DNA from 2 places in the Paenibacillus sp. FSL H8-0317 genome. Region 2 is predicted to be linked to the other one. Evidence: riboswitches for the same ligand, from Rfam matches in the RefSeq annotation. Region 2 holds a riboswitch; the other holds the start of a gene.
The links. A riboswitch is a leader RNA that binds a small molecule or an ion and turns the genes downstream of it on or off. The one in region 2 is predicted to bind cyclic di-AMP.

Region 1 (8,029 bases), 750 kb from region 2:
CCAATGGTGCTGGAAAAACAACGATGCTGGATGTGATATGCGGCAAAACAAAACCCATGTCCGGCTCGGTGAAGATGGCGGATGGCACGGAATTAACACGACTGAAGGAGCACCAGATTGTTCGCAAAGGTGTGGGACGCAAATTCCAGGCCCCATCGATCTTTGCGGGTCTGACGGTGCAGGAGAATCTGACACTGGCGGCGGAGACTCGCCGTTCCCCTTTGCAAGCCATCGGTATTCGTCGATATGGGAAAATGAGTGCTGCCATGGAGCATGTTACCCTCCAGATTGGTCTGCAAGACCGCGTTGATGCTCGTGCAGGAGCGTTATCACATGGGGAGAAGCAGTGGCTGGAGATCGGCATGCTGCTTCTACAGGAGCCGCGGGTGTTGTTGCTGGACGAACCAGCCGCAGGCATGACGGATGAAGAAACACACAAGACTGGGCGACTTCTGCAAGAAATTGCGCGTGAGCGCTCGGTTGTGGTGGTGGAGCATGATATGGAGTTTGTGCGAGAGTTCGCAGCCAAGGTAACGGTGATGCATGAAGGGAAACTGCTGAAGGAAGGTACGATGGCGGAGGTACAGGCAGACCCGAAAGTGGCCGAAGTGTATCTGGGCAAAAGGAGGGATGACCATGCTGTCGCTGCAACGAATTGAATCCGGCTATGGGGAAAGCAATGTGCTTCGTGGTGTGAACCTGGATGTACAGCCTGGACAGGTGGTGTGTCTGATGGGCCGTAACGGTGTAGGGAAAACAACGTTGATGAAAACATTAATGGGGCTGCTCAAAACACGCAAGGGCAGTATTCAGTGGCAAAATCAGGAGTTATCCACCTTGGATACAGCCAAGCGGGCAAGGGCAGGGATCGGTTATGTACCGCAGGGGCGGGAGATTTTCCCGCAGCTTACGGTGAAAGAAAACTTATTGCTAGGTCTGGAGACAAGTGCACCGGGAGTAAAAACGTTCCCCGAGGATGTACTGGCGATGTTTCCAGTGCTTGCGACGATGTATGGACGGCAGGGCGGGGATCTGAGTGGTGGACAGCAGCAGCAGTTGGCATTCGCCCGGGCATTGGCTTCGCGTCCGGGGTTGTTGCTACTTGATGAGCCGACAGAAGGCATCCAGCCTTCTATCGTGGAGGACATTCGGCAGGTTATTTTGCAGCTCAAGGCAAAGGGGAACCTCTCGGTTCTGCTGGTAGAGCAGAGTATTGATTTTGTACGAAGTGCCGCAGATTACATCTATATCATGGATAAAGGAACCATAACCCTGCATGGGACACCGCAAGAACTGGATATGTCGCAGTTTGAACATCATCTCTCCGTATAGTTGTAGTTAGTCGGCGAGTGGAGAGAGGTTTCAGGAACGCTTGTCCAGGATATTCGAGTATTTTGGATATAACCGCCGAATGCATTCCGGACAGATGTCATGGGTGAATTCGGCGTGGGTATGCTTCTCCAGATAACTTTCGACGGAGTTCCAGTGTTCCTCTTCGTCCTTGATTTGTTTGCAGACGGCGCAAATAGGCAGCAGTCCGCGCAATGTACGCACTTCAGACAATGCCTTCTTCAATTGGTGTTCTGTCTTTCTCTGTTCGGTAATATCCATGTGTGCAATCAAAGCCAGATCGGTATCCAGAATTGAATTTGCATAAGATAGAGGGGTGAGTTCTACACGAAACCACCTCTTTTCGTTGTATACAGTATACACGCAGATGTCATATGTATGATTTCGATTAAAGGGTATTCCGCGTTCTTTCAAATTCTGTGCGACAAGTGCCATGTTAGCGTTCTTGCTTCGTTTTGCCCAGGCTTCCGTCAGGTGCAGGTAATGTCTATGACTACTGTGTATATCCGGGTTTGGTGAGCATTGACCGAGTCCCTGTTGCCAGGCACGGTTACAACTTTGGATAATCCAATTGTGATCAACGATGATGAGCTGGTGACGTATGGACTGGAACGACAGCCTCTCCAGATCGGATGTAACATGTCTCATGGATGAGACCCTCCTTTGGCAGAAATCTTATCTCAGTTCATCTGGAATATCCAAAATATCAGCGACCAGGTGCCTGAATCGGGTTGCTTTGCGTGTGCCGTGAATGAGATTGGATAAACGATAGGGTGGGATGCCATGCTGTTCGCAAAAAGTCTTCTGGTCCACTTGAAGTTCGGTTAGCCGTCGTTTGATGGCCCATCCGAACGGAGTAACTGGTTTTTTCTTGTTCAAAAGGGTTCACCCCTGGTTAGAATGTAGTATTCAGCCGCCCTTTCTTCATGTAGAATATATAGAAATGCGAGCTGTATGTTTCATTATATACGTAAATTCGTCATCTAACAATTAAAAAAGACGGAAAAAAGTGTATTTTGTGATGATAAATGGCGTAAATACGTAAATAAAACAAATAAAATGACAAAAAACACGTCGGCAAGGAGGTTGCCGCGTGTTTTTTAGTTTGTCTGAATGAAGGGGAGCAGGTATGAGGAGGAAGAGGATTAGGCCCTGTAGGCATGAAGTCCAGCTCCAAGCATATGGAAACTGGGGAAAAACGATTTCATGGACATCGAGGTTGGCTGTGCCAGTCCATCCGCAGCCGAGGCGCTGACGGTCTTCCATTCATTCTCCAGATCTGTGGCCAGGCGGACCATCAGATCCTTGGTTGTATCATTGTTCAGGGGGATGACTTTGGAGGCTTCGGTTATGCAGGCATTCATGGCTGAATGCAGGTAACCAAGGACCGCCTCCTCGACCGGGATATCGAGGTGGTGGTTAATCCAGGCGTGAACAGTGGAGAGGCAGCCAACCGAATCGTATTTGGCAAAGATCTGTTCGAGCTGGCTGAATTCAATCCAGGGGTGCAGAGCGCGTGCGAGTCTGATCAATCGTTTACCCATCGCGGCAGCTTGTTCTCTGAGATCTCCAGGGGTTCGCTGAACATGGACGAGCTTGTCGATCAGAGCTATCCGCCATGTATCCTTGTGATCTGCTGCGGTATAGATGCCTTTAATGGCCATACCTTCAAGACGAACAATGCTGGGATGCAACTGACAACGCATGAATGATTCGAGATCTTCAGCATTACGAATGGTACCCTCCCTGATATGGATATCCATGCCGAAGGAATGGGTGAACCCTCCAACCTGAATAGAGGAATCAAGCAGTTTGACATAATCGAGCAGCTTATTCCCACGGTTCACAATCATTCGCCTCCTGTGTTCGTTAAATGTCACTTAAAGTGACATTTACATTCCTTTTTGTTTGCTTTGTGTTTAAAAATCCGAATTATATGATAGTTATCATCCCATAAATGTCCGCTTTTTGTCAATAGAATCCGTGAAAATTAATGAATTAAATCTGGGATTTAATATTGTGTTATTTTATATAACTTGTTGTGTTATTTATATGGTGAAGTGCAGGGTGGACTATATATAAGGAAGGACTATATATAAATGAATCAATAAGATCAGCTCAAGCCGGAAAAGAGGGGATCAAATCTAATGATATGCAGTTCATGGGTAAAGATGACGAGATTATGCGATTTTTGATGAAATTGCCTAGCTGAAAAAGTAGTATTAAAAAATACTTTACTTTTGGTTCTGGACCCGGTATAATCAATTCTGTTGCCGATTATTTACGACATGCGGTCGTGGTGGAATGGCAGACACGCTATCTTGAGGGGGTAGTGGGCGTATGCCCGTGGAGGTTCGAGTCCTCTCGACCGCATCATATGAACGATTAAAAAGAAGCTTTCCATTAATGGAAGGCTTCTTTTTTTTGTCTTTTTGAACAGTTTGACATCAGAGTTGAGAAAAAAAAGGCCATCCATTACCGGGGCAATGGTGCTCTACCTTCCGGCTACGGGTGGCCAATGTATTATTTTTGCAGCAAGTTCTTGATATCTTCTTCAATCTTGTCCGGTGTTGTTTTGGGAGCATAACGTTTGATTACCTGTCCGTTCTGATCCACAAGGAATTTGGTGAAATTCCATTTAATTGCTTTGGAGCCGAGCAGGCCAGGAGCTTCTGTGCTAAGGTGTTGGAAAAGAGGGTGAGCGCTTGAGCCGTTCACATCAATTTTCTCAAACATGGGGAAACTCACGCCATAATTCATCTGACAGAACTCGGCAATATCGTCGGAAGATCCTTTTTCCTGTGCAAACTGGTTGCTTGGGAAACCAAGCACTTCAAATGGAGCATCTTGAAACTTGTCTTGCAGTTCTTGCAGACCTTTGAATTGAGGGGTAAGGCCGCATGAGCTTGCCGTATTCACAATCAGTAACACTTTGTCACGGTAGTCGGACATTTCAACTTCTTGACCGCGAAGTGTATTCACTTTGTAATCGTAGACTGTCATCTAAATCGCCTCCATTTATTTACTCTTATATCTTCTATTATATTGGTTACAATTAAATATTGCAAAACTAATGTGGTGTTAAAAGAATCAAAACAGGCAAGTTGTGCAGAATACGTGAATGAATTGGGAAGTGATTTACGCCAGAGTGAGAATTAGATAGCCTTGAAGAGATAGATGGAGTATAACTTTGTTGTAAGCGTTATTACGGATGGGAATTGGCAAAAATCTGCCGATTCGGTGATCTGGGCGGACTTTACACCGACATGGCGCGGGTGTATGATTCATAACGTAATTTCAATTTAAACTAAATTGTACCTGAAAAACGAAACAAACGATAATATCGCTCGATCTTATCCTTAAGATATACGAACGATGTTTTAATCGCTGAGTTTCCATTCATTGATGAATGGGAAACGGGGGAACCAACAGAATGCGCTGTCCAGGACAGTGGCATTCATGGGGTGAATTTTCCGGTGACAGCCGGAAATAGGGCGACTCTCGCGCCCGAATCCGTCAGCTAACCTCGTAAGCGTTAAAGGGAGAGGCAACAAGCCGTACGCTGGTTCATGGTGTTTTCGCCATGGATTATTTAAGAAGCGTTCGGGAGGCCTTGGTCCCCCACGCTTCTTTTTTGTTGTCTTTTCACGCCAAGGGAGGAACGAATGATGGATACTGAGATGATCTTAGTGACTGCTCCAAATGAAGCAGGACGCAAATTTATTAAATTGCTGATGTACAAAAAAATGCCGTTTGCCGTTCTAACCAACAGTGCAGGGGAAGAGCGCAGACTCCGTAGAATCGGAGTAGAACATGTCATTCGCATGAACACGGCTGCAGCTCAAAAATGGTTTTTGCCGCAGGGCAGCGTAGGCAACGTGTTTATTTTCGAGAACAGCCTGAATCTGACCTGTCGTTATTTACAGATCTGCCGTTCATGGACATCGAAATCCCTGTGCGTTATTACGGAGCAGAGTCATCCTAAGGGCATCTATCGGGGCATGGGCGCAGACCGGATCGTATATTCGCTCAATGGGGAAGTTGGCTTTCTCCTCAATGGTTAATGCCATCGCTTGTGATTGCTCAGGTGTAAGGTGCCTGTTATAATTGAATGTATCGATAAACGGAAGTTTGAGGAGACTCATGCAGGATGGTGAGTCTTCTTTTTTATGGTTTTAGAGGTTGTTCAAAAAGTCCGCTTTTGATTACGAAGGATGCCTTGTGGCATCATCAGCATCGAATATGAAATTCAGCCGAAATGTCCGTTGCTCACGTAGTTTTCCCTACGCTCCGCTACTCCATTTCTAGCTTCATTCCATCTTCTCGGTACTGAAAACCAGACTTTTTGAACTCGATTAGGATCAGGAATCACCTGTGGCTTACAAGGAGGAATTGGCGTGCCGGATGTAGGTGGATTGAAATGGTTGTTTTTTGATGTTGGAGATACACTGGTGGATGAATGGGAGCCGGTTGATGATATTATCGGACAGTTCGTCCGCGAAGTCTGTGCATTGGGGTATCCGGTGAAGATTGAGGCGGTACGCGAACTGTTCGCGAACTGTTACCAGAGATATGAGCAATGGCCGATGAGAGTGGCGATTCGCACATTCGTTGAAGACGACGGACACCAGAAGCAGATTCAGGACAAGCTGAAATTTCAAAAAGATCTTGAACGTCCTTTTCCATCAGCGGATTACGTCCTTCAGCAGTTGTCACGGCATTATCGCATTGGCATTATTGCCAATCAGAGTCCTGGAACGGAAGAGAGACTGGAGAGCTACGGCTTGCGGAAGTATGTTGATGTTCTGGCATGTTCGGCTGAAGAAGGAGTGTCCAAGCCAGACCCTGAGTTATACGCTGTGGCCTTGAAACAGGCCGGTTGTGAACCGGAGGAAGCCGTCATGATCGGCGATCGGATCGATAACGACATTATACCTGCTCTGAAGCTGGGCATGCGTACGATTCGAATTATGCAGGGTTACGGAAGATTCCAGCCAGAACTATCTGATGACCAACGTGCGGATTGGACTGTTGATTCATTGGATCAACTCCTGCCGTTACTGATACCAAATCAGGATTAGATGATTGTTTACTGGAGTTTGAGTTTTACTATAAAAGAAAACACCTTGCTGTATTGCAACAATAAAGGCTGATCAACTTGGGTATAGCATACCGGAGTTGATCAGCCTTTTTAGTATTTTGTCGATGAGAACGAGATTAGAATAACCGAATCGTCTGAATGATCAGATATACATTCAGCACAACGATAATCGCGGCAATGACCCATGAGATGATTTTGAGCCACAATTTGTTGGCGAATGCACCCATGCTTTTTTTATCACTTGTGAACATCACCAGGGGAATTACAGCAAAGGGCAATTGAAGCGACAGCACGACCTGGCTCAAAATGAGCAGTTCTTCTGTGCCATGTTCTCCTGCAATGGCTGTCACAATTACCGCCGGGATGATGGCGATCAGACGTGTGACCAGTCTGCGCAGCCAAGCCGGAATTCGAATGTTCAGGAAACCTTCCATAACGATCTGCCCAGCAAGTGTACCTGTAAGGGTAGAGTTCTGACCTGATGCTAACAGCGCCACACCGAACAGAATACTTGCAACCGTAGTACCCAATAGAGGTGTCAGCAGATGATAAGCATCTGCGATCTCGGCAACCTGCGTCATACCAGCGCTGTGGAATACAGCAGCAGATACAATCAGGATGGCTGCATTGATGAACAGGGCCAGTGTCAACGCGATTGTAGAATCCATGGTCGAGTACCGAATGGCTTCTTTTTTGCCCTGTGGGGTCTGTTCGATCTGACGGGTCTGGACAATGGAAGAATGCAGGTACAGATTATGCGGCATCACGGTTGCTCCGATAATACCAATGGCAATATAGAGCATAGCCGGGTTTTGCAGAATCTCAACATTGGGTACAAAACCATGGAGAACACCGCCCATATCCGGTTTCGCCAGAAACAGATCAATCCCGAAGCAGAGGGCGATGGTTGCCATCAGCACAATGACGAGAGTTTCCAGAGCGCGGAAGCCTTTGTTTTGCAGTACAAGAATCAGGAGTACATCAACTGCGGTGATGATAACGCCGTATAACATGGGGACGTTAAATAACAGCTTTAACGCGATGGCAGAACCAATGACTTCAGCCAGATCGGTGGCTGCAATGGCAAGCTCACACAGTATCCATAACATCATGACAACAGGCATGCTGAATCGTTCACGACAGGCTTGAGCCAGATCCCGTCCAGTGACGATGCCGAGCTTGCCAGCCAGCGACTGAAGGACAACGGCCATCAGGTTCGATAACAGGATAACGGATAACAAGGTATACCCGAACTGTGAGCCGCCTGCGATATCTGTTGCCCAGTTCCCGGGGTCCATGTAACCTACGGCAACAAGGTATCCTGGGCCTACAAAGGCGAGGAATTTCTTCCACCATGCAGCATTCTGCGGAACTTTCATGGAACTATGTGCTTCTCCAAGGGAAGGGGGCATGCCCGCAGTAGACAATGATTCTCTTGAAGGAGCGTTGAACGGATTTTTTTTACTCATACGATAATCACCTGACTTTGAATTATTGATTTGGAAATATATGCGGGACAACCCGCTCATGATATATCTAAATTTTTATGTTTATTGTTACATTGTACTCCTTCAATTG
Region 2 (8,029 bases):
ATTTGTAGGATGGCCTGAATGCCTCGACCGAGAAGCAGATATGACCCTACAAGTGTGACGATCAGACCTGTCTGATAATGCAAACCCAGATGTTCAACAAAAACGGAACCTGCTCCGGCAAGCATGACACTGTTCACGCCAATGAGAATGAGAAGGGTCACCCAGGTGATCCATTTGCCCGCCTTGTGGCCGAATAAATGTTTGTTCAGATCCTCATAAGAGCGGGAACCGGTATCGTGAGCGATCAGCATCATTTTGGTACCTAACCAGACAAAGAGCATGGTGGATAAGCCTATGGTGACGGTGGCCCATTTGCCATACTGGGTAAAAAACTGCAAAATTTCCTGCCCTGTAGCGAAGCCAGCTCCAACAACCGTTCCGATGTATGTAAATGCGATCTGCAGCACCCGAAATGCCTGTTTCATGTGTTTCCCCTCTCAGGCCCCTGTATAGTTTGGACATGCGGGTACCATGGTACAAGGTATGCTTGACCCACGAAAGTCATGACAATCGATAATGAGCTTTGGCTTGAATTGTGTCTCAAGGACAGCGCCCAGGCAATTTCGCTTGAACTTATAGATAGATATATGATACTTTTACCTCATAGGATAGGCTTGGGAGGTCAAATCATGGAATTATTGAAACAACGAATTTTACAAGAAGGTGTGGTTATCTCGGATCAAGTTTTAAAGCTGGATGGTCTGTTGAACCACCAGATTGATCCTGCATTAACGATGGAGATGGGACGTGAGTTTGCTGCCCGTTTTCGTGAAAGTGGAGTAACTCGTGTAATCACGGTAGAATCCTCAGGCATTCCGGTTGCGTTTGCCGCAGCTTATGAACTTGGGGTGCCCCTTGTATTCGCCCGTCGCAAAAAAACACTTCTGGCTGATCCTGATGCTTACTGTGAACGTGTACCGTCCTTTACCAAAGGAATTGTAACTGATATTATGGTATCCCGCGAGTTCATTCATGAGAATGACCGCATTTTGTTCATTGATGATATTATTGCCAATGGAGATGCCGCTCGTGGCGTCATCAAAATTATCGAGCGTTCCGGTGCGGAACTCGTTGGATTCGGCGTTGTGGTCGAGAAAAGTTTCCAGGCAGGAGCACGCACAATTCGTGAACAGGGTATTCCGGTGGAAGCCTTGGTACGCATTCGTTCCCTGAACGATGGTACGGTACAATTTGACGATAACGAAATGTGACATTTTAAAGGAATAGGGCCTATTTTTTGAACTATGCCTTTGCATGACCGCGGATTTCATTTATAATGGGGTTATGTTAGGGAGAGGAGGCAACACCATGGGGAACCAACTGGCAACAGAACAATTTTTTAATGATAAGCTGGCGGAATCGAAAGTTCATTTTGAACGTGCCCTGGATTGTAAACATACGGAATTCGATGACCTTTATCCCTATATGATTGAACATCCTCAATTTTTCTGGTACAAACGCTATGTTGCCTGGTCAGAATTACTGACGATTGTAGGCTTGTGCGAAGAGTTGTCCTTCTCTTGGAAAGAACAATTTACACCGCATCAAGTGGAGTACCTTGAAGAACGTGTGATGTCCGCCAAAGTGCTTGATTTTTGGTTTGAGAAGAACGACAGCAAAGAGCACGCGCAGCGGTAACTTTCAGTCGGGACATAATTTCGAATGACATGACAGTCCAATACAGTCACGTGAGACCTAAATGACTTTTCATTTAGGTCTCTTTTTGTAAATAAATTTGAAATATAGGAGCCATGAAGATGATTAGTGATACAGAATTGGACGCTCTGCGTCTGTCAGGTGAGAAAGTTAGAGTAGTACGGGACGAGCTGGAATCGAACGACGTGAAGGGGATTGTGGTTGCCTGGGATGGCGAGCAGGTACTTATCCGTCGTCAGAATCGACGTGTCGTTAAGCTGGACCGAGGTTACAGCTATCAGCTGTTCAGCGAGCCGCGCCAGAGTCCACTTAGTGAGTAACAGCTTATAATTATGGCAGAGCCATGAGCGTTAAATGTTTGGAATTACCATGATTTCTTGGCATAATTGACTCATTCGGGAGAGAAGATAGGTACAGTGAGGAAGATCTGTAACTATAGCCGAGAGGGTGTGCTACAAGCGATGACATTGATGAATGATAAAGTTCATGCCTACAAGGATCAGATTGGAGCATTAAGCGATGTACTGCCAGGTGTGGTGAAGTCATATCATGAGTTTACCGGAGAATGTTTCCAACCTGGCGTGATTGATGCGAAGACAAAACAGCTAATTGCGCTTGGGATTGGATTGTTTGCCAACAATGAGGTATGTACCTTCTACCATGTAGAAGAAGCCCGTGCTAAGGGTGCAACAGATCAGGAGATTATGGAGACCGTTGCGGTGGCCGGAGCTGTTGGAGGAGGACATGCACTGTCTCAGGGTGCGATGCGAGTGCAGAAGGCGCTGCATTAGTAAGTAATGCAACATACATTTTTAAGTACAAAAAAGGCATCCGGTTAATAACCGATGCCTTTTTGTATGTGAATTACATTTTACCCAACATTTTATCATACATAAACTGTCCAGTTACCCGACGTGCTGTTACATAGCGGTCATTAAAGTATGGATTCGATAACTTTGTGATGCTTACACCTTTACTGCTGGAGGCATGAGCGAATTGTCCGCCGCCGATATATACACCTGTATGTGAAATGCCTTTGCCTGTTGTATTAAAGAACACCAGATCACCTGTCCGAACATTGCTCTTGGATACAGGCGTACCTGCTTTGGCTTGCTGCTGAGAAGTACGTGGCAATTCAATGCTGTATTTGTTGAAAAGATATCTCATAAAACCAGAACAGTCGAAGCCGGCTACAGTTGTGCCACCCCATTTGTAAGGTATACCTGTCATGTTGTTCACTACGGAGTTGATACTGCTTGCCTCTGTGCTTGTTGCCCCGGATGTAAATAATACAGCTGCTCCAAAAATGGAGATAATCAGTTTTTTCAAAATCAATGTTCTCCCTTCGATGCCTACGGAGTTAGCTAAGGGTTCGGTAGAAGGTTCCCTATATTTCCTATGTATAAGAATAATTCACCCAAATTGGTTCCCCCGTTTTCAAACATGAAACTCGGCAATGAATAATTAAGTTTTTGTAACTATTTGAAACTATATTGCATAAATGCGTAATTGTCAAACCTATTTAAAACCCTTCGTAATACCTCAATGTTAGCGGAATTAAGGTTTTTATATGAAAGAAGGGATCAAGTTTGGGTATCATTCATGACAAAAACGTCATTATTGATTCGTTTAAGACGAATTTGGATAAATAAATAGGTTTGTCATGAGTTAAAAGAACTATCCCGTTATGTAGAATTAGAGAGATTATATTCATTAAGTTGCATATATTGACAAAAATCGATTTTTTGCATATTATCTGATTATCCAATCCACATATTGGATTAAAATTGATTTTATTATGTGATAAATACAAATAAAGGAGGTTTGGGGACGCGTATCATAGGTAAGTAAAAGTGGAAGATTTATAAAAACGAACATAGGAGAGTGTTACATTTGAAAGCGAAGAAAATAATTACTTTTGTCCTGGCATGCACGATGGTGTTCTCGGCAGTTGGAATGGCAGTTCTCCCTGTAGGGACGGTATCTGCTGCGGATGCATCGGGTACTACAGCGAGTATTTCTGATATTTTGAAGAACCAGCTGCCGGATGGAGGTTGGAGAAAAGATTATAAACAGACAAGTGGAGAGTGGGCGAAGTCCACGATCGACAACAAGGCTACATACTCAGAAATTAGAAGATTGGCGAAGGAATTTAAAAAGACGAATGATCCGCGTTACTCCACAGCTGCAATCAAAGGAATTAACTTTTTGATCAACATGCAGTATTCAAACGGCGGATGGCCACAAGTTTACCAAAGCTCCGGATATCACAAGCACATCACTTACAATGATGATGCCATGATTAATGTAATGATCATGTTGGATGAAGTAGCGACACGTAAAGGTGATTTCTCGTTTATCGACAGCACTCTTGCTAACCGCAGTAAAAACTCAGTTGCCAAAGGTGTAGATGCAATTCTGAATACACAGGTTGTTTCAGGCGGTAAGCTGACAGCATGGGGACAACAACATGATTCCAGTTCTCTTAAACCGGCAAGCGCAAGAATCTATGAAGTACCATCACTGACGGCTGGAGAGAGTGTAACGATTGTTAAATTCCTGAAAACCAGACCTGCTACCGCTAAAATTACGGCATCCATTAAGGGAGCTGAAGCATGGTTTAACAAAGTGAAGATTACGGGTTACAAGTATGAAAGAGCAAACGGAGACAGCAAAATTATCGCTGATTCCAAAGCTGCACCGATCTGGGCTCGTTTCTACGAAGTGGGAACGGATAAACCGATCTTTATTGGTCGTGACGGGGTCGTTAAATACAAACTAAGTGATATTGATAAAGAAAGAAGAGGCGGTTATGCTTGGTACGGTAACTGGCCTTCCAAGCTGTAATTTGTATTATGTTTCCGTTATAATGAACCAAACTATTAGCAGTTAAAGGTAAAGCCCGAATCGAAATGGACGTCTGTTTCGATTCGGGCTTTATTGTAATTATTTTCATTGTTGACATGATAGATTCCACATGATATATTATTTCTTGTCGCCGATATTGATCACGGAGATACAATATGCGGTCGTGGCGGAATTGGCAGACGCGCACGGTTCAGGTCCGTGTGGGCTAACCCCCCGTGGAGGTTCGAGTCCTCTCGACCGCATCTAATAAAAATACTCCTTAAGCTAACGCTTAAGGAGTATTTTTTTGCATTTTTTGATATAACACTAACTTTAGACTCGAGTATCCAAGAGGTTAGTGCTTAGCTGCACGTTCAGCAAATGTCTTCCATCAGCCATACGGAACGTTTATTGTGCTGCGGTAACATTAACGCTATCAATATTCGGTCCTTCCGATCCAGTGGTAACCACTTTCAATGTATTGGTCCCCGTGTTCATGGGGACCTGTATTGTTTTTTCAACCCAAGTGGACCAGCTTCCCGTAGCTGGAAAGGGCTCGTTGCTGATGACTTTGGTTCCGTTCACAAAAATGTCGAGGTTCCGAGTGCCGCTTTCCAGCGCATAACGAAACTTTACGTTTTTGGTACTTGTTGTAGTGTTATTAATGCCGTTCCATTGAATGGCCGAACCAGTCATCGCATTGAAGTTAACATACCCGGAGCCAGTGTAACCGGGGTAGATTGTTTCAATGGCAGCTTCCGTAAGTGAGGTTCCGGTCTCTGCTTCATACGTAGTGCCACTGCCTGTATTCCCGCCGCTATTACCGCCAGTAACGTTGGCAACAAACGTTGTTACGCTCTGAGGTGGGAGCTGTGCCGTGAAGGCTCCATTGGATACAGTAAGCGGGGTTCCGCTTGCCAAGTTTCGACCGCTGTCTGTAATCCATGAGGACACAGTGGAGGCATTACCATTCTGCAGAACGAATTTTTGGCTTGTGGCTGAAGTTCCACGGTTAATTGCCACAACGACGACTTTGTTATCACCTTTATAGGCTGAGACAAATGTGTTCGTATCCGGATTTTTCGTTGCATCGACTCGCAGGTAGCCTGGACGAACGAATTTAGAGAAATGAGCCATATTATACCCGCGTTTGCTTATGGTACCGTCCTCTTTCATCGGACCATACTGTCTGCGGATGTACCACCACACATAGGCCTGGAAATCACCTTCTACCATGGCATTGTGCATGTGATAGGAAACGTCTAATGCTTCAGGCCAGCGGTCTGCTGAGTTGTTATCACTGTTCGGAACATACACCTCAGTCATCCACAGTTCTTTACCGGCTCCTTTTTGCTTAAAGAGAGGGTAGGCAAAATTCGAAATCTGTGTTCCATACGTATGCGCTCCCAGAATGTCCATGTTGGCAAGCGCCTGCGGATCATTCAGGATTGGGTCTGATATGTTCTTTAAGTACTGGAAGGATTCAGGCGCCATGACTTTGGTACCTTGAATGGACCCGGCATTTTCTTTCATGAATCGAAGGATCTCTTGTGGAGTCCACCAGGTCCAGTCATGAGCATAATCCGGTTCATTTTGCACAGAAATGGAATATAAATCTACGCCGTTATTTTTCATGTAGGTTACAAAGTCGTTCAGATGTTGCGCATAGGCGGCATATTTGTCGTATTTCAGGCGTTTGGCATTTGTGTCTCCATTGTGGTTGAACGTTTCAACCATGCTGCTTGGAGGATTCCATGGGGATGCAAATACGATAGCACCCTTTTCGATAGCCCGTTTGGCTGTGGCAACTTCACGGTACCAGTTATTAGAATCTGGATCGACGTAAATCCTGAGAATGGAGAAGCCTAACTGATTCTGATCATTACCAAAAGCAGTTTCACGTTGAGCGGGAGTCAGATCACCAATCCAGGCAGGAAGGTTAATGCCTCCAAAGCCCTTGATTAGCTGTTTTTCCGAGGACAAATTAATGTTGGCATCGCTGGCTGCTGACACATTTGTCGGGGTTAACATCAAAGGCAGAGCTGTTAAACAGGCCAAAAGAACATTAATCGTCTTTTTTAGTTTGAATTTCACTACTTTCATCCTCCTCGATAATAGTAAATGGTTACATAGAGAAACCGCGACCAGGGATAACAAACAAGAATAGCGGATTGTCTGGCATTTATTTTATGTAAACCCTTTCAAAACCTCCTTCCATAAATCATAGGAAAGAAATGCAGCACATAACCTCTTTCATTTGTTGATTCTACTAAATAATTCCTAAACTGAAAACCTGACAAATTACAGTATTTTTTCTAATTAATCTCTATTCTCTAACTGTTCAATGACAGTTTTTGTCTGAATGCAAAGAAGAAAATAGGAATGATGGGGATCTTCGTTTGAGATAGAGGTCTCCAATGGCGGGGATATTGTTATTAAGGAAGGCTTTGGCTTACATAATCCTCCCTTCATTATCAAACAATGAGATCACAGAAGTTACGGGGAGGGAATCATGATGAATGAACAGAGAAAGAATTATCGATTCATTGCAGGTATCATGGCATTTTTGATTGTGTTTTACGCAGGCATATCGGCAGGAGGGCCTACAGCGGCAGCTTCAGAGTCCCCATCGAATGACAAACGGTTAGCGATTATCATCGATGATGTTGGTAATGACATGAGGGGTACGGCAGAGATCCTGGCGATGCCAGTTAAATTAACGGTAGCGGTCATGCCTTTTTTGCCAACAACGAAGAAAGATGCGATAGCTGCACATGAAAAGGGGATGGATGTGATTGTGCACATGCCCATGGAACCCAAGAAAGGACGACCTGAATGGCTGGGCCCGGGTGCAATCACATCCAATCTAACAGATGAAGAAGTCCGCTCACGCGTGGAGAAAGCGATTGATGATGTGCCCCACGCCATTGGCATGAACAATCATATGGGTTCCAAAATTACTTCGGACAAACGCATCATGTCCATTGTGCTCGATGTATGCAATGAGCGGGGCCTCTTCTTTGTAGACAGCCGTACGAACTTTCGCTCCGTAGTGGGGGAACTGGCTGTATCCAAAAATATGCCACCTGTAGGTAATGACATTTTCCTGGATGATCAAAACTCCAAGCAACACATTCGCAAACAACTGGATCTGGCTGCACAGCGTGCGATCGATAAGAATATCTGTGTTGTCATTGGTCATGTCGGTCATTCGGGGATGAACACATCCGCAGTCATTCGTGAATCCGTCTCCCGTCTGCAAAATCAGGTTCAATTTGTGGGAATCGGTGATCTGGTTCGAGATGTGTGGCAATGGCATTCTGCTCCTACACTACCGACAGATAATAAATAATGCCATTGGCAATGGACTGGGCGATTCGTTTTTGCTCAGCGGGATCACTCATTCTGACTCGATCTGTCGCATTGCTCAAAAATCCGGTTTCGACGATAACGGCAGGTTGTTTCACGTAATTCAATAAATAAAAGGGCTTGCCCCATACGATCCTGTGCTCCGTTCCGTACAACT

Region 1: it holds a riboswitch for cyclic di-AMP, as region 2 does, so the genes downstream of both, MHB43_RS07320 (hypothetical protein) here and MHB43_RS11265 (C40 family peptidase) in region 2, are expected to answer to the same signal.

The regions. Positions count from the first base shown of each region.
Region 1 covers NZ_CP150294.1:1,621,093-1,629,121, forward strand. Annotated here, with positions in the region: gene urtD (urea ABC transporter ATP-binding protein UrtD) at 1-659, shown strand, start outside; gene urtE (urea ABC transporter ATP-binding subunit UrtE) at 637-1,332, shown strand; gene MHB43_RS07295 (hypothetical protein) at 1,363-1,998, opposite strand; gene MHB43_RS07300 (hypothetical protein) at 2,026-2,229, opposite strand; gene MHB43_RS07305 (urease accessory protein UreF) at 2,496-3,197, opposite strand; tRNA gene MHB43_RS07310 (tRNA-Leu) at 3,641-3,723, shown strand; gene MHB43_RS07315 (glutathione peroxidase) at 3,874-4,353, opposite strand; cyclic di-AMP (ydaO/yuaA leader) riboswitch at 4,726-4,900, shown strand; gene MHB43_RS07320 (hypothetical protein) at 5,016-5,414, shown strand; gene MHB43_RS07325 (HAD family hydrolase) at 5,748-6,431, shown strand; gene MHB43_RS07330 (Nramp family divalent metal transporter) at 6,568-7,863, opposite strand.
Region 2 covers NZ_CP150294.1:2,374,289-2,382,317, forward strand. Annotated here, with positions in the region: gene MHB43_RS11240 (hypothetical protein) at 1-425, opposite strand, end outside; gene MHB43_RS11245 (xanthine phosphoribosyltransferase) at 630-1,211, shown strand; gene MHB43_RS11250 (hypothetical protein) at 1,309-1,638, shown strand; gene MHB43_RS11255 (hypothetical protein) at 1,758-1,976, shown strand; gene MHB43_RS11260 (carboxymuconolactone decarboxylase family protein) at 2,118-2,447, shown strand; gene MHB43_RS11265 (C40 family peptidase) at 2,521-2,985, opposite strand; cyclic di-AMP (ydaO/yuaA leader) riboswitch at 2,991-3,122, opposite strand; gene pelA (pectate lyase) at 3,541-4,503, shown strand; tRNA gene MHB43_RS11275 (tRNA-Leu) at 4,682-4,766, shown strand; gene MHB43_RS11280 (carbohydrate-binding protein) at 4,912-6,606, opposite strand; gene MHB43_RS11285 (divergent polysaccharide deacetylase family protein) at 7,061-7,855, shown strand; gene MHB43_RS11290 (N-acetylmuramoyl-L-alanine amidase) at 7,830-8,029, opposite strand, start outside.